DNA from 4 places in the Marinobacter sp. R17 genome. Region 3 is predicted to be linked to each of the others. Evidence: predicted binding sites of a transcription regulator. Region 3 holds the regulator's gene; each other region holds the start of a gene.

The links. The regulator sigma-54, encoded in region 3, starts transcription at its own class of promoters, with help from an activator protein. The targets are predictions, from matches to a motif close to ANTGGCATNNANNTTGCTNT.
Region 1: the regulator sigma-54 is predicted to act here: its motif matches at 4,105-4,124, upstream of EB809_RS02450 (flagellar hook-length control protein FliK).
Region 2: the regulator sigma-54 is predicted to act here: its motif matches at 2,078-2,097, upstream of glnA (glutamate--ammonia ligase).
Region 4: the regulator sigma-54 is predicted to act here: its motif matches at 2,767-2,786, upstream of EB809_RS19235 (sigma 54-interacting transcriptional regulator).

The regions. Positions count from the first base shown of each region.
Region 1 covers NZ_RHGZ01000002.1:102,461-108,258, reverse strand. The annotation lists gene fliO (flagellar biosynthetic protein FliO) at 1-424, opposite strand, end outside; gene fliN (flagellar motor switch protein FliN) at 486-1,007, opposite strand; gene fliM (flagellar motor switch protein FliM) at 1,000-1,998, opposite strand; gene EB809_RS02455 (flagellar basal body-associated FliL family protein) at 2,048-2,554, opposite strand; gene EB809_RS02450 (flagellar hook-length control protein FliK) at 2,786-3,952, opposite strand; gene EB809_RS02445 (Hpt domain-containing protein) at 4,223-4,570, opposite strand; gene EB809_RS02440 (fused response regulator/phosphatase) at 4,729-5,798, opposite strand, start outside.
Region 2 covers NZ_RHGZ01000007.1:49,150-54,947, reverse strand. The annotation lists gene typA (translational GTPase TypA) at 1-1,678, opposite strand, end outside; gene glnA (glutamate--ammonia ligase) at 2,239-3,642, shown strand; gene EB809_RS07145 (DUF4124 domain-containing protein) at 3,834-4,367, shown strand; gene glnL (nitrogen regulation protein NR(II)) at 4,786-5,798, shown strand, end outside.
Region 3 covers NZ_RHGZ01000001.1:38,876-44,673, reverse strand. The annotation lists gene rapZ (RNase adapter RapZ) at 1-803, opposite strand, end outside; gene ptsN (PTS IIA-like nitrogen regulatory protein PtsN) at 832-1,299, opposite strand; gene hpf (ribosome hibernation promoting factor) at 1,328-1,636, opposite strand; gene EB809_RS00205 (RNA polymerase factor sigma-54) at 1,744-3,267, opposite strand; gene lptB (LPS export ABC transporter ATP-binding protein) at 3,555-4,280, opposite strand; gene lptA (lipopolysaccharide transport periplasmic protein LptA) at 4,280-4,828, opposite strand; gene lptC (LPS export ABC transporter periplasmic protein LptC) at 4,806-5,399, opposite strand; gene EB809_RS00185 (KdsC family phosphatase) at 5,399-5,798, opposite strand, start outside.
Region 4 covers NZ_RHGZ01000036.1:26,881-32,678, reverse strand. The annotation lists gene EB809_RS19245 (hypothetical protein) at 1-51, shown strand, start outside; gene EB809_RS19240 (transporter) at 66-1,112, opposite strand; gene EB809_RS19235 (sigma 54-interacting transcriptional regulator) at 1,109-2,509, opposite strand; gene EB809_RS19230 (CASTOR/POLLUX-related putative ion channel) at 2,954-4,957, shown strand; gene ybaK (Cys-tRNA(Pro) deacylase) at 4,954-5,424, shown strand; gene cadR (Cd(II)/Pb(II)-responsive transcriptional regulator) at 5,442-5,798, shown strand, end outside.

The sequences.
Region 1 (5,798 bases), on a different contig from region 3:
GATCACCCCAGCTGCGCCCGAGCATGGTCTGCAGTCGCTTGGCAAACTCACTGTCGCCGCCCACGCTGCCACTGACCACTGGCTCGTCAAAGACATGCAGCGTCCGGATCGCGGTGGCGGTAATGCCCACCAGGATCTGGGTGCCGCCCACTTCAATCAGGGCAATGCGCTCGCGGGCGCCCACCGGCATGACGCTGACCACTTTGATCGCCTGGTTGTTCATGCCGGACAGGCCGTTCATCCGCTTGACCAGCCAGGCACAGCCAAAAATCAGGGCAATGACGACAATCAGGCCAAGCCCCAGGCTCATCAGTGATGTGAGGTTATCAGCGCCGCGAGTGACCGCACCAGCGCCATTTTTTTCTTCGGCCAGCAACGGGGCGCTGAGCAGCAGAAGCCATCCGCAGAACAGGATGCGATACAAGGGAATACCTCCACCCACCCGTCAGGCCCGGGCCATCGGCCGGGCCGGGGGTCAGGCTTTCTTATTTTGACAGTCGCTTGATGCGCTCGCCCGGGCTGATGACGTCCGTCAGGCGAATACCGAATTTCTCGTTCACCATGACCACCTCACCATGGGCGATCAGGGTGCCGTTGACCAACACGTCCAGCGGTTCGCCCGCCAACCGGTCCAGCTCGATCACCGACCCCTGGTTGAGCTGCAGCAGGTTACGAATGGGAATCTGGGTGTTCCCGACCTCCATGGAGATGGTCACCGGAATATCCAGGATGACATCCAGATCCGGAGCCGGACCCGTGCCGGTTTCCGAGATCGCACTTTCCTGGCCGAACTCTTCCATCGGTGCGGCTTTCACATCCTCTTCACTGGCACCGGCCTCCGCCATGGCGGCCGCCCATTCGTCATCACGTTCACCGCCGTCTTCGGCAGCGGTTTCGCCGTCAGCCGCATCATCGCCGGATTCGGACATGGCGGCTTCCCACTCGGCAGCGAGCTTTTCGTCTTCGCTCATCTCCTGCCCCTCTTTCTTTTTGTCGTCTTCAGCCATGCCTGTTCACCTTCAGTTGCTTCTTCACTTTGGGCCGGTTCATGCGACGGGTGACCCGCAGCGCCAGATTCCCGTCGCGGGTGCCCATTTGGGCCTGATAGATTGGAATGCCGTTAGCCGTTACCGTCAGCTCTTCTTCCAGCTCCACCGGAATCACATCGCCGGCCTTGAGCTTGGCGATTTCCCGCAACGACATCCGGCGTCGGCAGACCGTGGCATTGACCGGAACATTCACGGCCTTGATGTCTTCCTGGAGGGCATTGACCCAGCGTTCATCGACTTCGTCGATATCACTCTGGACACCCGCGTCCAGCACATCCCGGATCGGTTCGATCATGGAATACGGCAAGGCCATGTGAAGCTCGCCACCGCCGCCGTCCAGCTCAATATGGAACGTGCTGATCACCACCACTTCACTGGGGCTGACGATGTTGGCCATCGCCGGATTGACCTCGGAGCTGAGGTACTCGAAATCCATTTTCAGGACGGCATTCCAGGCCTCGCGCATGTCCTTGAAGACCTGATCGAGCATCATCTGCACGATGCGGGTCTCGGTGGGCGTGAACTCGCGGCCCTCGATCTTGGCGTGCCGACCTTCCCCGCCAAAGAAGTTATCCACTAACTTGAAGACCAGCTTGGCGTCGAGAATAAACAACGCGGTGCCGCGCAGCGGGCGCATCTTGACCAGGTTGAGGCTGGTGGGCACGTACAGCGTGTGGATGTATTCGCCAAATTTCATGATCTGCACGCCGCCGGTGGAAACGTCGGCGTTGCGGCGCAGCATGTTGAACAGACTGATGCGGGTGTAACGGGCAAATCGCTCGTTGATCATCTCGAGCGTCGGCATCCGGCCGCGCACGATCCGATCCTGGCTGGCCAGGTCGTAATTCTTGACGCCGGTATCGTCGACGTCGTCATAGGTGTCGACATCGCCGTCATCAACGCCGTGCAGGAGCGCGTCGATCTCGTCTTGTGAGAGTAAGTCCTGCATAGTCCCTATCCGACCTCGAGATTAGTCAATCGGCCACAATCTGTCATAGCTACTGCAACACAAAATTTTCGAAAAGGACATGGTCGATCGGCTCGCCGCCTTCCTCCGCCAGGATGCCGTTGATCGTGTCCAGTGTCTCCTGCAACAGCTTTTCCTTGCCTTCAGGCGTCTGCATGGCCTGGAAATCCTGCCCGCCAAACAGGGTCAGCAACCGGCTTCGGATCAGCGGCATGTTGGCCTGCGCGACGTCCAGCGCCCCCTGGTTGCGGCTTTGCAGCGCCAGGAAGATCTGCATGTAACGCTGGCGCCCGTCCGTGGACAGTGTGACCACAAACGGTTTGGTGATGGCGTAGTAGTGGCTGGACTGGAATGCTGGCTCGGCCGTCTCGTCGGCGGCCGCTTCATCGGCGGCAGCACCGTCATCGGATTTCAGGAACCAGAGGGTGCCGGCCACCGACAGCCCCACCGCCAGAATAATGATCAGGACAAGGCCGATGATCAGCTTCAGCTTGCCTTTACCCCCGCCCGCAGGGGCCTGCTCGGTATTTTCCGCCATAAGTCCTACAGTCAGATTATTGTCATATCACGCTGTCTGGAGATGTTAGCAGCAAGGAACAGGCCAATCCTGCTCCAGATAGCCGCTTCCAGTCAGATCTTTTGGAAAACAGAAGTTTAGCGTTTGGACGCGGAGACATAAACCACGAACGCACGTTCCGTGCATTCTGACGGGGTCTGACGGAAAATTCGTCGCGAAGAGCGGGAGGGGAAAGCCAGCCTGACCGGGCGGTCAGGCGTACAGATCCACTTCGCCACGCCAGCTCAGATCAAGCTGACCGCTGGCGAGCGTGCCGGATTCGTCGGTCGAAAGTTCCTCGCCCTCTCCGGCCAGGCTGCCACTGCCATTGCCACCATTCTCATCCTCCTGCTGCAGTTGCTGCTGGGCGCCCTGGTCTGCCGTGTCAGCGGACACTTCAAAACGATCCAGGTTCAACCCGTTCTCCTGCAGCATGTCACGCAGACGGTGGCCGTTCAGTTCCAACTGGTCCCGGACGGCGGCATGGGTGGCGTGGACCGTCACCTGGGCCTGGTCGTGATGCACCTGAACCCGGACTTCCAGCGGTCCCATGTCCGGCGGGGTCACGTGGATTTCCGCGGCGGACATGCGCTGACTGGTGAGCCAGGCCAGCTTGCCGGCGATCTTGTCGCCCCACTCGGCGTGCTGAACCGGCAGATCAATGCTGGTGGAATAGCTTTTCAGGGGCGCCATGGTTTCGCGACCTTCAAGCCCCCGTTGCAGACTGGTGGCGTTATTCTGCACCGACGTTTGGGTGCTGCTGTCTCCCTGCAAGCGACCCAGTTGGGCAGAGAAATCCAGGGCTTTGCCTTCGGCGGCAGCGCCCTTGCCAAGCAGCGTGCTGACGGCGTCCGACTTACCGGCCCCCAGGCCGTCACTGTTCCCGTCCTGGGCACTGTTGCCCGATGCCCCCTGACCTAGCGATTTGAGAGAAAGCCCCTGCAGCGGATTCTGTGCGGCAGAAGACGAGGTCGATGGACCGTCGGTTGCGGATGTTTTGGCGCCTTCCACCGGCACATTGGTTGGCATGGAGAAGAGCATCGGCGCAGCGGCATCGTCTTTCCGCTTGTCGTCTTTCTGATCCTTGCCGTCCTTTTCCTCATTAGACACCGTTTTCTCGCTCTTGTCGGCCTGGCTCTCCGCGACCGACTTGTCATCGTCGGCGGCATCGGCCTCTTTGCCCTTGGCATCCTTGGCCTTGGCGTCATCGGAACGCCGCTGTTCTTCGGCCTTGTCCGCCCGGGCGCTTTCTTCCTGGCGCTCGTTGGCATCGGCCCGCTCAGCCCGTTTTTCCTGCAGACGCTCATCTTCCGCCCGGCGCTGGGCCCGGTCCTGCTGCGCCTCCTTTTGCTCCAGGCGAGACTGTTCGCGGTTGGACACTTCCTGGAACGCTTCTCCGGAACGTTCCGAGTCTCCAGCCGACGAGGATCGGTCCAACATTTTATCGGGTGTGGGTGATGCAGGGTTAAGCACCAGTCCGGACATGGCAACCTCTTGCCGCTAGGCATCAATCAATCAGTGTTGCAGGGACTGGAGCAATTAAGATGCCAGATTCCATCCGGCGGGCGGGTGCTCGCTGAGCGGGCACCCGCCCGCGCTGACCTGTCGGACCACCGGCACAAGGGCCGGCCCGACAGGCCGACTCCGGCTTCAAGGCATCAGGGTGCGTTCAAGCAGCTCGCGGACGGTAGCAAATTCGCTCTGGATATCGTCCAGAACGTGGCGGGCATCTTCAATGCGATTTTCCTTGCCCGCCATTTCCGCATCGGCACACAAAGCGCCAAGTCGTGGCGCACCAATGTTGATGCAACTTCCCTTGAAGCTGTGGGCGGATCGGGTGAAGGCGTCGGCGTCACGATCACTGATTGCCGATCTCAGTGTATCCAGCCGTTCCGACGAGTCGCTCAGGTAGGTCCTGATCAACACGTCGAACTCACCTTCCATAACCTCCTGAAGTTCCGCAAGCGCGTCATCGTCCAGATGTGGCTTGTCGTTCATGATTGTCTCCTTGTCATCCGGCCGGCCTGCGGCTTGGCCGGCGGATCACCTTGTCCAGCTTGGATCAGCGGGCATCCCTCAACGATGCCCCGGACGTGCCCCCTCGGGAACGCGCCGCCAACGGAGGTCGGCTACACTGCCTGCTCCGTCATCCCGGTTCAACCCGTGTGTTGTTCCGATTCGTCGGGATCGAACGTCCAGCGATAGACCGCCTCGACTTCATTGCCCGTGCCATGGTGCGTCAGCGAGTCACACAGCTGTCGCAGCAACGCCAGCCCGCGGCCGGCGTACCCGGCCTCAGGGACGGTCCTTTGTGTCTGCTCAGTATAGTTGAAGCCCACGCCACTATCCCGGCACACCACCCGCAACTCACCGCCGTTCCGGCCGGTCTTGTGTTCGAGGCGGAACAGCACCGCATGATCGCCCACGGTTCGCAGTCGGCGTTCCCGCTCGGCATAGTACTGGCCGAACCCTTCCGGTGAATTCTTCCAGACAGACGGCAGTCCCAACACCCCATGTTCCAGGGCGTTGGTGTAAAGCTCCGCGAGCACAGTGTACACTTCGCCACCCCGCCGGCGCAGACCGGGCACCTCCATACAGATGTGGAGCAACAGCGGCAGCGGGTTGAACTGGGCCAGCGTTTCGCCAGTTACCTCATACTCACAGGACCAGGTAGCCGGCCCGCTCAGGGCCGACTGGGTGACCCGCAATGGCAGCTCTTCAACCTCGGCCGGCGGTACCACGTCGACGGTCAACACCGTCAGATCATCGCTGGATTCCTCGGCGCCAGTAAACCGGGCTACCGCCCGCAGCACCGCATCCAGCACCGACTGGTCGTCGGGCGTACCGGCAACGGCGGCTTCCAGCCGGGTCTCGCCGAACATCTCGCCCTCGGCGTTCATGGCTTCGGGAACACCATCGGTGGCAAACAGCACCGTGTCCCCTTCTTCGACCTTGTAACGGGCCACATCCACACTGAAGCGTTCCGCCGCGACGACCCCCAATGGCAGGTGGGCCGAGGTCAGTCGTTCAACGGCCTCTCCCCGGCGCAGCAGGAAGCCACAAGGTAATCCGCCATTCCAGATACTGAGGTTGCCCAGATGAAGGTCAAGCTCGATAAAGGCGGCGCAACAGAACATGTCCTTGGGCATGATGCGCCACAGCTTCTGGTTGATCTCGCGCAGGATATCGCCGCTCAGGAAGCCCTTGCTGGTCATGCCGTAGAAAA
Region 2 (5,798 bases), on a different contig from region 3:
GCGGGGTCAGCATCACGTTCTCGTCCGAGCCGGACGCCCGGATGTTGGTCAGCTGCTTCGCCTTCGTCGGGTTGACCACCAGGTCGTTATCGCGGTTGTGGATACCGATGATCATGCCTTCGTAGACCTCGGTGCCGGGATCCACGAACAGACGACCGCGCTCCTGCAGGGTCATCAGGGCGTAGCCCAGCACCTTGCCGTCGACCATCGACACCAGCACGCCGTTGTTGCGATGCTCGATGTCGCCGCCTTTAACCGGTCCGTAGTGCTCAAAGACGTTGGTGATAATCCCGGTGCCGGACGTCAGCGTCAGGAACTGGTTGCGGAAACCGATCAGGCCGCGTGCCGGCATGATGAATTCCAGGCGAGTACGGCCACGACCGTCCGGCACCATGTTCTTCAGCTCGGCACGACGCAGGCCCATGACTTCCATAATGGAGCCCTGGTGCTGGTCCTCGACGTCGATGACCACAAACTCGTACGGCTCCTGCAGCTCGCCGTCCACTTCGCGCTGAACGACTTCCGGACGGGACACGCCCAGCTCGTAGCCTTCGCGGCGCATGTTCTCGATCAGGACCGACAGGTGCAGTTCGCCCCGGCCGGAGACCTTGAACTTCTCAGCGGTTTCGCCCGGCTCGACACGCAGTGCCACATTATGCAGCAGTTCTTTATCCAGGCGCTCCTTGATGTTGCGGCTGGTGACGAACTTGCCTTCCTTACCGGCGAACGGGGAATCGTTGACCTGGAAGGTCATGCTCACGGTCGGCTCGTCGACCGTCAGCGCTGGCAGACGTTCCACATTCTGCGGATCGCACAGGGTATCGGAAATAAACAGCTCGCTGATGCCGCTGATACAGACGATGTCGCCGGCACTCGCCTCTTCGACCGGTACCCGTTGCAGGCCGTGGAAGCCTTTGACCTCTAGCACCTTGGCGTTGCGCTTCTTGTCGTGACGATCGATAACGGTAACCTGCTGACCCGGACGCAGCTTGCCGCGGGTGATGCGACCGATCCCGATAACGCCGACATAGCTGTCATAGTCCAGCTGCGACACCTGCATCTGGAACGGGCTGCTGACATCAACATCCGGCGCCGGCACGTGCTCGGCGATCGCTTCGAACAGCGGGGTCATGTCGTCCGCCAGCTGATCCGCTTCCGGACCGGCGATGCCGTTCAGTGCCGACGCGTAGACAATCGGGAAATCCAGCTGCTCGTCAGTGGCACCGAGGCGATCGAACAGATCAAACACTTCGTTGATCACCCAATCCGGACGTGCACCCGGACGATCCACCTTGTTGACTACAACGATCGGCTTGAGGCCTTGATCGAAGGCTTTCTGGGTCACGAAACGGGTCTGGGGCATCGGCCCATCGACAGCGTCGACCAGCAGCAGCACGGAGTCCACCATCGACATGACGCGCTCGACCTCACCCCCGAAATCGGCGTGGCCCGGAGTATCGACGATGTTGATCTGGTACTCGTTCCAGCGGATCGCGGTGTTCTTGGCCAGAATGGTGATACCGCGCTCACGCTCCTGGTCATTGGAGTCCATGATGCGCTCGGCGCCGCTTTCTTTGCGGTCCAGGGTTCCGGACTGCTCGAGCAGCTTGTCAACCAGCGTGGTCTTGCCATGGTCAACGTGGGCGATAATGGCGATATTTCGGCGTTTTTCGATCACAAGATAATCCTGAGGCATGCAACTGACCTGAGACGATTGAAGGGACAACGCAGTCCGGCATGCCATCTCAAATCTGAAAAATGTTAGTCGGGGGCCAGACCATGGTTTCCGGACACAGCAGGCTCACCCTGGGAAATGGAAGCCCGCGACGGATGACGACGGGCTTCGGGCGCGCGCAGTATATCGAAAACAGCAAGGCACAACTACGGTTAAAGAGTGAACAACCGTAGTTTTGCAAAAACACTCGAATGATAGTGCGCACTGTTTTGGTTCATTTTTCTAAATAACGCACCTTAATAGAGCATATCGTGCACCACGCGTGTGACATTGCACACAAGCGCACCGTCCCTCCCGCCCCTTAAATGCCCACTCTGCACCACCATCGAACGATTCTTTGATCTTGGCAAGCGCTTTGCTTATCTGATTGCAGCCGAATTTGCAGGCACGCGCGCAGCTGTTTTGATAAGCTGCCATGCGCCTGTCGAATGAATCGGACGCTGGACGGGTATCGTTCAGCCGAGCCGGCTCCATAAAAGACATAAACTGACGGAGTATGCGTAATGTCCAAGACGCTTGACCTGATCAAAGAGCACGAAGTGAAATGGATCGACCTGCGGTTTACCGACAGTCGCGGTAAAGAGCAGCACGTGACCCTGCCTTCTTCTGAAGTGGATGAAGATTTTTTCTCAGACGGCAAGATGTTTGATGGCTCTTCCATCGCCGGCTGGAAAGGCATCAACGAGTCCGACATGATCCTCATGCCGGATGACGCGACTGGCGTGATCGACCCGTTCACCGAAGAAACCACCCTGAACATCACCTGCGACATCGTTGAGCCTTCAACCATGCAGGGCTACGAGCGCGACCCGCGTTCCGTTGCCCGTCGCGCCGAAGAGTACCTGAAGTCCACCGGCATTGCCGACGGCGCCCTGTTCGGTCCGGAGCCGGAATTCTTCGTATTCGATTCAGTGAAGTGGAACACCGACATGCAGGGTTCCATGTACGAAATCTACTCCGAAGAAGCCGCCTGGGTATCCGGTGAAGATTTCGAGCGCAACAACATCGGCCACCGTCCGGGTGTTAAAGGCGGTTACTTCCCGGTTCCGCCGGTCGACAGCCTGCACGACCTGCGTGGCGCCATGTGTGCCGCCATGGAATCCATGGGCCTGGAAATCGAAGTTCACCACCACGAAGTCGGCACAGCCGGCCAGTGTGAAATCGGCGTTGGCCCCAACACGCTGACCCGCAAGGCGGACGAAGTCCAGATCCTGAAATACTGCGTGCACAACGTAGCGCACGCCTACGGCAAGACCGCGACCTTTATGCCGAAGCCGGTTGTCGGCGACAACGGTTCCGGCATGCACGTTCACATGTCCCTGAACAAGGACGGCAAGAACGTCTTCGCGGGTGACGGCTACGCTGGCCTGAGCGAAATCGCCCTGTACTACATCGGCGGTATCATCAAGCACGCCAAGACCATCAACGCCTTCGCGAACGCGTCCACCAACAGCTACAAGCGCCTGGTTCCGGGCTTCGAAGCACCGGTTATGCTGGCCTACTCTGCCCGTAACCGTTCCGCCTCCATCCGTATCCCGTACGTGAACAGCCCGAAAGCGCGTCGTATCGAAGTGCGCTTCCCGGATCCGTCTGCCAACCCTTACCTGGCGTTCGCCGCCATGCTGATGGCCGGCCTTGACGGCATCCAGAACAAGATCCACCCGGGCGATGCCATGGACAAGGATCTGTACGATCTGCCGAAGGAAGAAGCACTGAATATCCCGACCGTGTGCGAAACCTTCCAGGAAGCACTGGACGTTCTCGAAAACGATCACGAGTTCCTGACTCGCGGCGGCGTCTTCACTGAAGACATGATCGCTGGCTACATCGAACTGAAGCGTGCCGAAGTCGAGCGTCTGAACATGACGACTCACCCGGTCGAGTTCGACCTGTACTACTCTGTCTAAGAGCTACGGCTCAGGCAGCAAAGCCCCGCTCCGGCGGGGCTTTTTTCGTTTCAGGAAGACACAAAATTCGGCTTAACAGCCGTGCCGCCGGCCGCTACATTAGAATCCCGTAAGGAACACCGCGAGGCGGTTGCATTGCAGCGCTCCGCCTGCCAATAATCGGGAATAAAAGAGAAAACAGGGAGATCCCCGTGAAGAAACTTGTGGTTGTATTTGGCCTCCTGGCCCTGGCGGCAACCGGCGCCCAGGCCCAGGTCTATAAGAGCGTGGATGAGCACGGCAACGTGACCTACACCGACGAGGCCTCATCAGGCGGAGAACCCGTGGACGTCAAGCCTGTGACTACGGTGACCCTGCCCAAGGCCGAACAGGTCAAGGCGTTTGAAGAGCGCCAGAAAAAGGAAGAAGGCAGCAAACAGAAGGCGTCGGCCCGCTACAGCCGCGTTGCGTTTAATTCCCCGGAAAACGACAGCGCCTTCCACAGCGGCAGTGGCGATATGACGTTTGCCGTCTCCAGCCAACCGGGCCTGCGCCCCGGCGATCTGTTTGAAGTATCACTCGATGGCCAGCCGATTGGGCAGAACGCTTCAGGCCAGTTCCCCATCAGCAACGTGTTTCGCGGCACCCACAATGCGTCGGTCCGGATCGTCGACAAGGACGGCAGCATCGTCCAGGAAGGCCAGACCATTACGTTCACTATCCACCGGCCCTCGGTCCAGAATTAACCCCTCCCTAGCGCCCTCCGAGCCACAAGGCTCGGAGGGCTGCACCAAAATAGTGCGAAAGCACCAAAAAGCACCTACCCTTCGTTCAAAAGCAGGGCGATACGCTGACAGCATCCTGGCCAACCGGCTAACGGCCTCACGGCTGCCGTCATGGTGGGCATCGTCCGCCGCCTCGGCGTCGTCGCAGGAATTGCCCGGCATAACAAGTGCCTGAAGCCCCTGTTGCCGGCGTTTTCAGCGCCGGGACCCGGCCCGGGTGCGAGGCCGTGTCGCTCAAACACCACCGGCGGGGCACCGAAATACGGCACAGAATCTATCTTCAATGGCGACGGGCTAACCAAAAAGGCGCAGCTCGCTGTCCGCACGTTCGCATCTGGTTCGCTTTTTGCAGACAAGGTATCGGAACAAGAGGGACATCATGTCTAGAGATATCGTCTACCGGCAGATCCTGGATCACCTGACCACCGCCACATTGGTGCTGGATATGGATCTGACCATTCTGTACATCAATGCCGCTGCGGAGTACCTGCTGGAAGCCAGCGGCTCGCGCATTGTCGGCACGCGCCTGGGCGACTTGTTTATTGGCTCCGCCGAGGCCTTCGAGACGCTGAATGATGCGTCCCGAACCGGGCAACCCTTCACCAAGCGGGAAGCCGAATTCACCCTACTTTCGGGCTCCCGGTTTACGGTGGACTATTCCGTGTCCCAAATTGGTGCCGATACCGAAACGCTCCTGCTGGAACTGCAGCCGCGCGACCGCTTGCTGCGTATCACGCGGGAGGAAGACATGCTCTCCCAGCAGGAAACCACCCGAATCCTGGTGCGCGGCATGGCCCACGAGATCAAGAACCCATTGGGCGGTATCCGTGGCGCGGCGCAATTGCTCGACCGGGAACTGGCCGACGAGAGTCAGAAGGAATACACCCGGGTCATCATCGACGAGGCGGATCGACTGCGAGGACTCGTAGACCGCATGCTCGGCCCCAACAAGGCGCCCCAGTTCAGCTCAACCAATATCCATGAAGTGCTGGAACGGGTGAGAACGCTGCTGGAAGCCGAGAGTAAGGGCCGCGTTAAACTGGAACGCGACTACGACCCCAGCCTGCCCGAGTTCCCCGGCGACAAGGAACAGCTGATCCAGGCCTTCCTCAACGTGGCTCGCAACGCCATGGAGGCGGCGGCCGATCACACCAATGACGAAACGCTCTGCATCACATTCCGCACCCGGGCGCTGCGCCAGTTCACCATCGGCCATCGCCGTTACCGGCTGGTGTGCCGCGTCGACATCATTGATAACGGGCCGGGCATTCCACAGGACCTGTTGCAGAACGTCTTCTACCCCATGATCAGCGGCCGGGCCAACGGAACAGGCCTCGGTCTTTCGATTACGCAAAGCATCATCGGTCAACATCAGGGCCTCGTGGAATGCGA
Region 3 (5,798 bases):
CGGCCCAGTTGATCGCACATGTAAACCGAGCGGTGCTGGCCACCGGTACAGCCAATGGAAATGGTCATGTAGCTGCGATTGCTGGCCTGGAACGAGGGCAGCCAGGTTTCCAGGAAACGGGTGAGGGTATCCAGCATCTCCCGGGTTTCCGGCTGGCTCTCCAGGAACGTCTGCACTTCTGGATCGACACCGGTGAATTTACGCAGGTTGGCGTCCCAGTAGGGGTTGGGCAGGCAGCGCACGTCGAAAACGTAGTCGGAGTCGACCGGTACGCCGTGTTTGAAGCCGAAGGACTGGAACAGCAACGCCAGCTCCTGTTCCCGGCGGCCGACGATGCGCTGCTTGATCATGTCCCGCAGCTCGTACATCGACAGCTCGGTCGTGTCGATATACAGGTCGGCCAGCTGGGCCAGCGGCTCAAGCAGGTGTTTTTCGTCCGTGATCGCCTCGCGCAATGACGTCCGCCCATCGCTGAGAGGGTGCTTGCGCCGGGTGGCGTGGAAGCGTTGCAGCAGAGCCTGGTCGGTGGCATCGAGGAAGACGATTTCGACCTTCATGCCGCAGGTGGATAGGCGCTCGTGGATGGCCTCGAAGTTGGCGATCTCATCGGACAGGTTGCGCGCGTCGATGCTCGCTGCAATGTTGCGCAACTTGTTGGGCGAGGCGTTGCCCGCCTCCTCGACCAGGGGAAACAACAGGCCGATGGGCAGATTGTCGATGCAATAGTAGCCCAGGTCTTCCAGAACGTGCAGGGCCGTACTCTTGCCGGAGCCGGAGCGCCCGCTGACTATAATCAGTTTCATGCAGTGCCTTCGCCGATCAGCAGATGATTCACTCTGATTGCGTCATGACCTCAAACAGCTGCGACGCATCCTCACAGCGTCGCAGACGCTCGCAGAAAGAGCGGTCATTGAACTTCTCGGCCAGCTGGCTGAGAAGCTCCAGGTGTTCACTGGTGGCTTCCTTGGGAACGATCAGCACGAACAGGAGATCGACCGGCTGGTTGTCGATGGCATCGAAAGCCACGCCTTCTTCCAGGGTCAGGAGGGCGCCGACCACCTGATGACAGCCTTCCAGCCGGCAATGGGGGATGGCAATGCCCTGTCCGATCCCGGTGCTGCCGAGCCGCTCGCGGGACACCAGGTTGTTGAAAATCTGGGTCTCGTCGAGTTCCGGATAGCGCCGGGCGACGTTCTCGGCGATCAGTTCCAGGATGCGTTTCTTACTGGTTCCCGGCACACCACAGAGGGTGAGCTCGGGAACCAGGATGGATTGAATGGTTAGTGGACTTTCCGTCATGGATGGAATGCTTTCCCTTTATGAACCGCTAGCGGCTGGTCGCGCCGTGCATTCGATCAACCGTCTTTTCCTTGTGTTTCAGGATCTGGCGGTCGAGTTTGTCTAGGAGTCCGTCAATGGCCGCGTACATATCTTCGTTTTCAGCCTTTGCATGAATTTCACCACCAATAACGTGCAGGGTGGCCTCGGCCGTCTGGCGAAGCTTCTGCACGGACAGGGTCACCTGACAGTTGCTGATGTGGTCGAAATGGCGTTCGAGTTTTTCGAACTTTTCGGAAACATAGGTTTTCAGAGCGGGAGTCAATTCGACATGGTGACCTGACATATTGATTTGCATAGGCTTCTCCTATTGTCGACATGCCCGGATAACGTCTCCGTTTCCGGCGTTGAGCCCGTCGCGTGCGGCGGACGCTTGAAAATCCTGCTCTTCCGTCCCTCCGACGATTACACCAACCGCTTGCGCTCGTTGGAAGGCGGAATATGCATGGCTTCCCGATACTTGGCCACGGTGCGTCGTGCGACCTGGATCCCCTGGTCACCCAGCAAAGCGGCAATCTTGCTGTCACTGAGTGGCTTCTTCGGTGTTTCGGCGGCAACCAGTTTCTTGATCATGGCACGAATTGCCGTAGACGAACACTCGCCGCCTTCGTTCGTGCTGACATGACTTGAGAAGAAATACTTGAGCTCGAAGATGCCACGCGGTGTGTGCATGTACTTCTGAGTGGTCACCCGCGAGATGGTGGATTCGTGCATCCCGACGGCCTGGGCGATGTCAGACAGAATCAGCGGCTTCATCGCTTCTTCGCCCTGGTCGAGGAATCCCTGCTGATGCTCGACAATGCGTGTGGCGACCTTGAGCAGGGTTTCGTTACGACTCTGCAGACTTTTGATGAACCACTTGGCTTCCTGCAGCTGATCGCGCAAATAGTTGTTGTCGGCGCTGTTGTCGGCACGTCGGATCAGCGCTGCGTAACCCGCGTTGACGCGAATGCGCGGTGCGATCTCCGGGTTCAGCTCCACGCGCCAGCGGCCCTTGATCTTGGACACCACCACATCAGGCACCACGTAGTCCGGTTCAGCGCGATCGAGTGAGTCGCCGGGGCGTGGATTGAGGGTCTGGATCAGGGCCAGCACGGATTTGAGCTGTTCTTCCGAGAGGCGGCTGCGCCGCAGCAGCTGGGCGTAGTCCCGGTTCCCCAGCAGGTTGATGTAGTGACTGACCACCAGTCTGGCCTGTGGCAACCAGGGAGTGTCCGGAGGCAGCTGGTTGAGCTGGATCAGCAGGCATTCCTGCAGATCACGGGCGAAGACGCCGGGCGGATCAAAATGCTGAAGGCGACGCAGGACCGCCTCGACCTCGTCCATTTCCAGGGGATCTTCGTCCGCCTCATCAAGCAGGCCGGTGTGAATGTCGTCCAGGGACGTCACCAGGTAGCCACGCGGGTCCACCGAATCGAGCAGGGCATGGGCAATGGCACGGTCCCGATCGCCCATGGGCGTCAGGTTCAACTGCCAGAGGAGGTGATCCTGCAGGGTTTCGGTGGGGGAGTTGCGGGACTCGAAATCGGTGTCGTCCTCGTCTTCCCCGCGTGAGGCGGGAGCGGGTGCGGACTGGTAGATGTCGTCCCAGGCCGTGTCGACGGGCAGGTCGTCCGGAATGTCCTGGTTGGTTTCGGTGTTCCAGTCCGGTTCGTCAGCGGGCTCGTCCCAGCTGGTGTCTTCCTGCGACGCGTCGGAGTCGCTTTGCTCTTTGGAGTTGCTGTCGTCGGTATCGCCGTCGTTCTCGGCGGAGTCGTTACCGTCCTCCTCCTCGGAGGTCTCCAGCATGGGATTGGATTCGAGCGCCTGCTGGATTTCCTGTTGCAGGTCCAGCGTGGACAGTTGCAGCAGGCGAATGGCCTGTTGCAACTGGGGTGTCATGGTGAGCTGTTGACCCAGCTTCAGCTGAAGCGAAGCTTTCATTACCATCGATTTAGTCCCGTCACCCTATGCCTGTCGGCTGTACTTTTGTTGCCTGGTTTTCGCGAATCACGCCACGCCCGATATCGATAGGGCCTTGAAACTTAACATGTCGAATGACAATTTGGCGCGACAAGCAAATTCTTTGCCGAAGTTTACTGCTATGGGTGTCCAGATGACAACGTTTTGACCGTCAGGGCGAGTGGTTCGCCGTTCGGTCCTGCTTTTGAGTTTAGCGTCTCGGGGCGATTATGCGATAGCCCGGGGCGCACTTTGGCCGGATTTGTGACCGTTTTTCACAATCGGAACTCGTTGCCGAGGTAGACCTCCTTGACCTGCTGGTTGGCCAGGATGTCGTCGGCGTGACCGGAGGCAATGATGTGCCCACCACTCACGATGTAAGCATTCTCGCAGATATCCAGGGTCTCTCGCACGTTGTGATCGGTAATCAGCACGCCGATCCCTTTGTCCCGCAAGTGCCGGATGATCTGTTTGATGTCGCTCACCGAGATCGGGTCGACGCCGGCAAACGGTTCGTCCAGCAGAATGAACGCCGGTTCCATCGCCAGCGCCCGGGCGATTTCCACCCGGCGCCGCTCGCCACCGGATAACGCCATACCCAGGCTGTCCCGGATATGGGTGATGTGAAACTCTTCCAGCAGGCTTTCCAGTTGCGTCTCGCGCTCGGCCTTGCTCAGTTTCTTGCGCGTTTCCAGGATCGCCATGATGTTGTCTCGGACACTGAGCTTGCGGAACACGGACGCTTCCTGCGGCAGGTAGCCGATACCGGCGCGCGCCCGGCCATGCATGGGCAACGGCGTGATGTCCCGTTCGTCGATGGTGACGCGGCCGTTATCGGCCGGCACCAGGCCGACGATCATGTAGAAGCAGGTGGTCTTGCCGGCGCCATTGGGTCCCAGCAGTCCGACGATCTCGCCGCTGCGGATTTCCAGGGACACATCCTTGACGACCTTGATCTGCTTGTAGCTCTTGGCCAGGTTATTTGCGCGCAGGATCGCCATCAGTTGCCGCTCTCCCCGCCGGTTTTCTGGCGCGGCTGAATGACCATCTCGACCCGGCCGTCCTGATCGTTACCGTCGCGGCTGCCGCTGGCGGTGACCACGCGGGTGGCGGTGTCGTAGTTGATTTCCTCACCCTTGAAGACGTTGCCGTCCTGGTGAATCACGGCCTTCTCAATGAAGGTGATCCGGTTCTCGCCGGCGGCATAGATGATGGTCATGGCCTCGGCATCGGTCTTGGCCGTATCGGCGGTCTTGGGCTGGGTGTAATGGGCCGGTTTGCCGTGCGCCTCGATGCGGTTCAGTGCGCCTTGCTCCCGATACAGGACGACCTTGTCGGCGGTCAGTTCGGTGCCGTCCTGGCGGACCACCACGTCACCGGTGTAGATCGCGGTGCCCTTGGCGTCGTCGAGGCGTGCCTGGTCCGCGCTGACCTTGATGGGGCTGTCGGAATTGAGGTCGAAAGCCTGGGCTTGGGATGCCAGCACCAGCAGGGCGGCGCCTGCGATGCGTCGCAATAGGCGGGACTTATTGCGAAGATGACAATTCATACTGTCCTTCCACCTGTGATTGGAGTTGCACGATCCGTTGGTCGATCCAGGCTTTCATGCCGGTGGCCCGGGTGGTGCCGCGCGGATCCCGGAGCAGCACCGGGGCGTCAGTGTGCACAATGCGCTTTTGGTTATCCAGTGTCAGATGCGTGGTTTCCAGACTGCCTTCGGATCCCGAGGCCAGCACGCGGCTGATGACCACGTTGCCGGACAGGTCAATCACATCGCGATTGGTGCGGTAGTTGCCCTCGTCGGCACGCATGTGCCAGGGCTGGCCGGAGTCCGCATCGATCATGGTGGCCCGGGGCTGCTGCATGTGGGCCCGGTTCTGTGCGTCAAACTGTTCGATGCGGGGGCTACTGATCACGGTGGTCAGCTTGCCCTGTTCGTCGAAGGACCGGTATTCGCCATTGACCACAAAGCTGTCCGGCTCATCCGGGCCGCGCAGTTCCTGGCCGATGGAGGGGCCACCCTGGTCGTCGCTGCGCCATAGCAGGCCGATCAGGACCGCCGACAGGATGGCCAGGGCCAGGAAGCGCAGACGCGGATGGTTCAGGCGGCTCAGCAACATCAGGCGCCCCGTGCGTGATAGGTGAGGTGCAGGTCCGCCAGCTTGTTCTGGGCCTGCAGGATGAGGTCGCAGATTTCCCGGACGGCGCCTTCACCGCCGGCCGTTTCGGTCGTGTAATCGGCCTGCTCGCGGACATACCAGTGGCCGTTGGGCACGGACAGTCCCAGGCCGGCGTGCATGATGGCGCCCAGGTCCGGCAGGTCATCGCCCATGTAGGCGGACTGCTCGGCGGGCAGGTTGAGTTCCTGCAGGAGTTCGCGCAAGGCGGTTTCCTTGTCTTCTCGGCCCTGTTGCAGGTGCTTTATGCCCAGATCGCGCGCTCGTCTTGCGGTGAGTGGTGAATTGCGACCGGTTATGATGGCGACGTCGACTCCGGCCCGCTGGAGCTGTTTGATGCCG
Region 4 (5,798 bases), on a different contig from region 3:
GGTCTGCCCAGCTACCTGCCTGACAACTTCCTGCAAACCCCGGCTCGCTGAGCCGGGGCGTGTCTTCAGAAGGCGATCGGCAATTTGAGGGTGAGTTCCGTCGTGGGGGCGTTTTCGGTGACGCCGATACTGACGGACAGGCTCATGCTGGTATCCGGCGTCAGCTGCTGGGACAGTCCGAAGGACAGTGAGCCCACCTGGATACGATCGAACTGCGCGTTGTTCAGGTCGTTGTCGAACTCGACATCGGTCTTGGGAATCACGGAATGATCATAGCCGAGGCTGAACGACGTGCGCTCGTTGAAGGCAAACCCCATCCCGAACCCGAAGCGGATGATATCGCCGGGATCAATGGTGCCGCCGTTCTCGACGCCCTCGTCTTCCTCGATGGTGTAGGTGTAGCTGAGGTTGCCGAACAGCACCGCCGGATCGGAGGGGTAAATGAAGGAGAAGCCCGGCTCCACACCCCAGAAACCGGAGCCGGTTGGGCGCTCGGTGAAGGCCACCCCAATCGGGTTGCCCTGACTGTCTTCCAGCACACGCCGGTCCACGTCGTAGGGCCCCTCCCCGGTCGGGGCCTTCACCCGGAAGGTGCCGATGATGTAGGGCCAGCCCTCGACGCCGTCGTTGAACTGATAGCGGAGCGTGGCCTCAATGTCCCCCAGACCCTGGCCGGACGATTCGGTCAGCCGGTCCACCGGTGTGCCCTGGAACGCCTCGCGCTCGCGTAAATCTTCGTGGATATCCAGGTAGGGAACCCGGATCGTGGTTTCCAGACGGCTGGTAATGCCGTATTTCAGGGTCAGCGCGCCGACAAAGATATCGCGCTGCACCTCGGAGACGTTGATCAGCCCGACCAGCAGCGCCGGAATGACCGTGTACCCCTCGATCGCCACCAGCGTCGAGTTGCTGTTGGCGTAGGAAAACGCAGGTTCGATGACGAACTTGCCGGGGCGCGTCACGATTCCCCGATCGGTGGTGATCGACGCGATTTCGCTGGCCTTTTCGTTGATACGTTGGGCCTCCTCGTCGGCGGTTGACGTCTGGGCGAGGGCGGGTTGCAGGAGCAGACTGCTGCCAAGGACAGCGGGAACCAGGGCATAGCGGATCATGACAATCCTCCTTTTCGGACGACCGATGACCGACCGGATTCCGGCGTGGTGGGGCCGGTACCGTGCTTCGCCATCAGCCGATAGAGCGACAGGCGCGAGATCTGCAGCATGCGCGCGGCCGCGGAAATGTTGTTATTGGAGAGATTCAGGCAATGGGTAATGGCTTCGCGCTCGGCGCGGGCGCGGAAGCGGGCGAGGGAGAATTGGGCAGAGACAGTGGCATCCGGGGTATGAGTCTGCAGGCCCAGGTCGGCCGGCGTAATGGTGTCTGACTCACTCAGCAGGATGGCCCGTTGCAGCCGGTTTTGAAGTTCACGCAGGTTGCCCGGCCAGTTGTGCTCCAGCAGGCTGGCCATGGCGTCTTCGGACAATCGCCGGCGATGGTGGCGGCCATGCCGGGCGGCGGCCCGCAGGATCGAGCTGGCCAGTTCGGGCAGATCCTCCAGACGGTCGCGCAACGGAGGCAGCGACACCTGCAGGTTGCCCAACCGGTAGAAAATGTCGGCACGGAACTGATCCTGCGCCACCAGCGGCTCCAGCGGTTGCGAACTGGTGGCAATGACGCGGGCGTTTACCCGGCGCTGGCGCTGACTGCCCAGGCGTTCCACCAGCCCTTCCTGCAGGAAACGCAACAGGGTGGATTGCTGTTCCGGTAGCAGTTCGTCGATGTCACGCAGGATCAGCGTGCCGCGGTCCGCCTGTTCGATGCGGCCGGGGCGGGCGGTCAGCGCATGGGTGAAGGCGCCTTTCTCGTGGCCGAACAGCTCGCTCTGGGTCAGATTGACCGGCAGGGCCGCGCAGTTAACGGTGACGAACGGCCCTTGCTGGACCGCCGAATGCTCGTGGATGAACCGGCAGGCCGCGTTCTTGCCGGTGCCGCTCTCGCCGGTAATCAGCACCGGCTCGGCGGTCTGGGCCAGGCGCCGGAGCAGGGCCCGGGTTGCCTGGATGGCCGGTGAGCGTCCGGCCAGCGCGTGGAGTTGGAACGGCTGGCGGACGCGGCCCTGCAGGCGGCTCAACAGATCCGCCATCCCCCACAGATGGCCCAGGGCGTTGTCCATGCGCAGCATGTCGTAGGGCAGGGTGTGGTAATCCATGCAGTGAGCGGCAACAATCTCACTCAGCGGGCTGTCCGGTTCCGGCTGTTCAGCCAGCAGGCCGACCCACTGGGTGGGACAGAGCGCTTCGATCCAGCCCTCCAGTAGCGGGGCCAGTTCCGGCGTGAAGTGCGTCAGGTCGATCACGCCGACCCGCACCTTGGGCAGGGTGGCGGTCCGGCGACGCGGCGGTATCGTAAGATCCGCCGGGTAGAGGGCCCAGTGTCGGGCCAGTTCGCTGCACGAATCCGGTACCGTTCCACCGGGCGCCAGCCAGATGAGCGTTTTATGGTTGTGCATAGCCTAGTGCCTCTGAACACAAGTTCGTCGTGAGTCGGCGCAACTGTGCGGCTACCTTGACCGGAGCCGCGTTCACTAGGCAGGAATCAGGGCGGACAGCCTCGGCCGTTCTTACAGGCACTCAATGCTCCTGATGCCCGGGGAGACTGCCCTCTCTCCAGCCGCCATTAAGGTCTGGCGGCAAGCTGGAGAATGCTCCCTCAGGGCCAGTCAGATCGCCTTACACTGGCAGGCTGAATAGGCCCCGGAACTGGAATTGAGCATAATTGGTGCCATCCGGGAAAATGCTGTGGTTTCTGACCACTTGCAGATCCTGAACCGCTAACGTCGGTTCTTCCTGTAAATATTGTCGACGTACCGCTAACTGCGTCGGAGGTGGTGGCTTGCCTTGACCGCTTCCGGATTTGCCAACATGATGATTTTGTTCACGTAAGAGGACAGCCCATGCTGCCATTGCCGTTCCTGGACCGAGTGAAGTACATCGTTGAACGCCAGTTTGTGAAAGGTGCGCTCTTCCAGCTGCTGGTCGTTGGTGTCTTTATCGGGCTGATTTCCCTGGTCGGCGGACTGCTGGTCTGGCCGGGCAGCGACTCTTTCGGCGACCTCGGTGACGCGGTCTGGTGGGCCTTCCTGCGGCTGACGGACCCCGGTTACCTGGGGGATGACCAGGGCGACTGGCGGCGGTTGGTATCGACCCTGCTGACGATCACCGGCTATGTGGTGTTCATGGGCACGCTGGTGGCGATCCTGACCCGCTCGCTGATTGCCCGCATGACCGATCTTGAACGCGGGCTGACGCCGGTCACCCTGCGCCATCACGTGGTGGTTCTCGGCTGGAACAACCGGACGATTCCCCTGATCCAGGAGCTGCTGGCCTCCAGTGGCCGGGTGCGGCGTTTCCTGGCCCTGCATGCCACGCGCCGACTGCGCATGGTGGTGCTGTCGGAGGAAGTGTCCTCGGAACAGGTGCTGAGCCTGAGCAGCGACCGGGAGATTGGCCGGCGCGCGCGCCAGATCGTACTGCGCTCGGGTACCCCATTGCAGCCGGAAGCCCTGCACCGGGCGGCCTGTCTGGACGCGGCGGCGGTGATCGTGCCCAGCGGGCGTGAGCATGGCTCCGACAGCCTCGTATCGGCCGATGTCCGCACGGTCAAGGCGTTGCTGTCGATGGCATCCCAGGCCCAATATCAGCACCGGCCCTTGCCTTACGTGGTCGCCGAGATCGACGATATCCGCAAGCAGGCGGTGGTGGAACGGGCCTATCCCGGACCGCTGGAAGTGATTGCCGGCGATGCGGTGATCAGCCGGCTGATGGTTCAGACCATCCTGCATCCCGGGCTGTCGGAAGTGCTGAACGAACTGCTCACGGCGCGGGTGGGTAATGATATCTATGTGCGTTCCGGCGACATCGCCGAAGGTCTGACCCTGGGGGAATTTGCCCGGACCTGCCCGGAAGCGATTGTGCTGGGGGTTCTGCAGGACGGAGCGGGTGGCTGGCAGGTTCGCCTGAACGCCCCGTCAGACACGCCGATTCGGGACGAGGACCGTCTCATCATCCTGGCCCGGGATTACTCGGAAACCCAGCCGCCGGCGGATCTCAAGACCCCACTGGATACGATTGAGCGCGGCGCGATGCCGGTGCTGCCGCTGACCCATACCGGTCCCCGCCACCGGATCCTGATGTTGGGCTGGAACGATCGGGTGCCAGCGTTGCTTTCGGAAATGGCGGGTTATGACAGCCACGCTTTCCAGGTCGACCTGGTGTCGATCGTGCCCGCCGACGATCGGCAACTGGCGATCGACCGGTACTTTGGCGACAGCCAGGGCGTCCGCCACCATCAGATCGAGGCGGATTTCGTGGTGGACGCCGAGCTGCGTGCGCTGGAGCCAGCGGGGTACGACTGTATCCTGCTGCTCAGCAGCGATCGGCTGGCGTCCGGTGAGGAAGCCGATGCCCGTACCATGATGGGCTACCTGCAACTGCAGGAGGTGCTGGCCGATGCCGACGCCCAGCCGCAGGTGATCCTGGAACTGAGCGATCCGGACAATGAAACCCTGCTGGTCACCAACCAGAGCGAGACGATGGTCAGCCCGATGATCCTCAGTCACATTCTGGCCCAGGTGGCCCTGCGTCGGGAGCTGCGGGTGGTGCTGGAAGAGCTGTTTACCCCGGGCGGCGCTGAAATCATCTTTCGCGACTTCGCCGATTACGACTTACCGACGGAACCTGACTTTGCGGCCCTGGAAGCGGCGGCCGGCCGTCACGGCGAGACCGCGCTGGGTGTCTTCCGGACCCGGCCGGACAGCAACGGCTCCTGGGTCATGCTGAATCCGGACCGGACGACACCGCTGGACTTGCAGACCGGAGACCGGTTGGTGATTCTTGGTGGCAGCGCCGGCCAGACCAGCGCATCCGCCGACCACGAAACCAGGGAGGCCCCTGTATGACACCGGCTATTGACCAGGCCCGCAAGGCCGGCATTGCCTTCGAGATCCAGGAATACGAACACGATCCGGGCGCTGAAAGCTACGGTGAGGAAGCCGTTGTGAAACTGGGGCTGTCACCGGACCAGGTGTTCAAGACGCTGGTCGTGAAACTGGACAGCGGCGCGCTGGCGGTGGGCGTTGTGCCGGTTACCGGTAAGTTGAATCTCAAGCAGATGGCCAAGGCGGCCGGCGCCAAGAAGGCGACCATGGCCGAGGCCCGGGACGTGGAGCGGGTGACCGGCTACGTGCTGGGCGGGGTGAGCCCGCTGGGCCAGAAGAAGCGCCTGAAGACCGTGGTGGATGCCTCCGCCGAGTCGCTGCCGACGGTGCATGTGAGCGCCGGTAGACGGGGACTGGAAATCGCGCTGGCGCCAGCGGATCTGGTGGCCCTGACCGGCGGGGCCTTTGCCCCGATCGCCCAAAACTGAAAGCGAGGCAACGAGTCATGCGAATCGGAACCCTGGCGCGCAAGACCGGGTTTTCCCAGGAAACCATCCGTTACTACGAAAAGATCGGCCTGATCCCTCAGCCCGGTCGCAACGAGGCCAACTACCGGGACTATGGGGACGCTTTCCTCGACCGGTTGCGCTTCATCGCCAACTGCCGGTCACTGGACATGACCCTGGATGAAGTCCGCCACCTGCTCGAGCTGCGGGACAATCCCGAGGCCCGTTGTGGTGAGGCCAACGCGCTGCTGGGGGAGCATCTGGAGCATGTTCGCCACCGCGTTGAGGAGTTGAATCAGCTGGCGCGTCAGTTGGAAGTCATTCAGGGTCAGTGCGATGTGGATCAGCCCGCACGG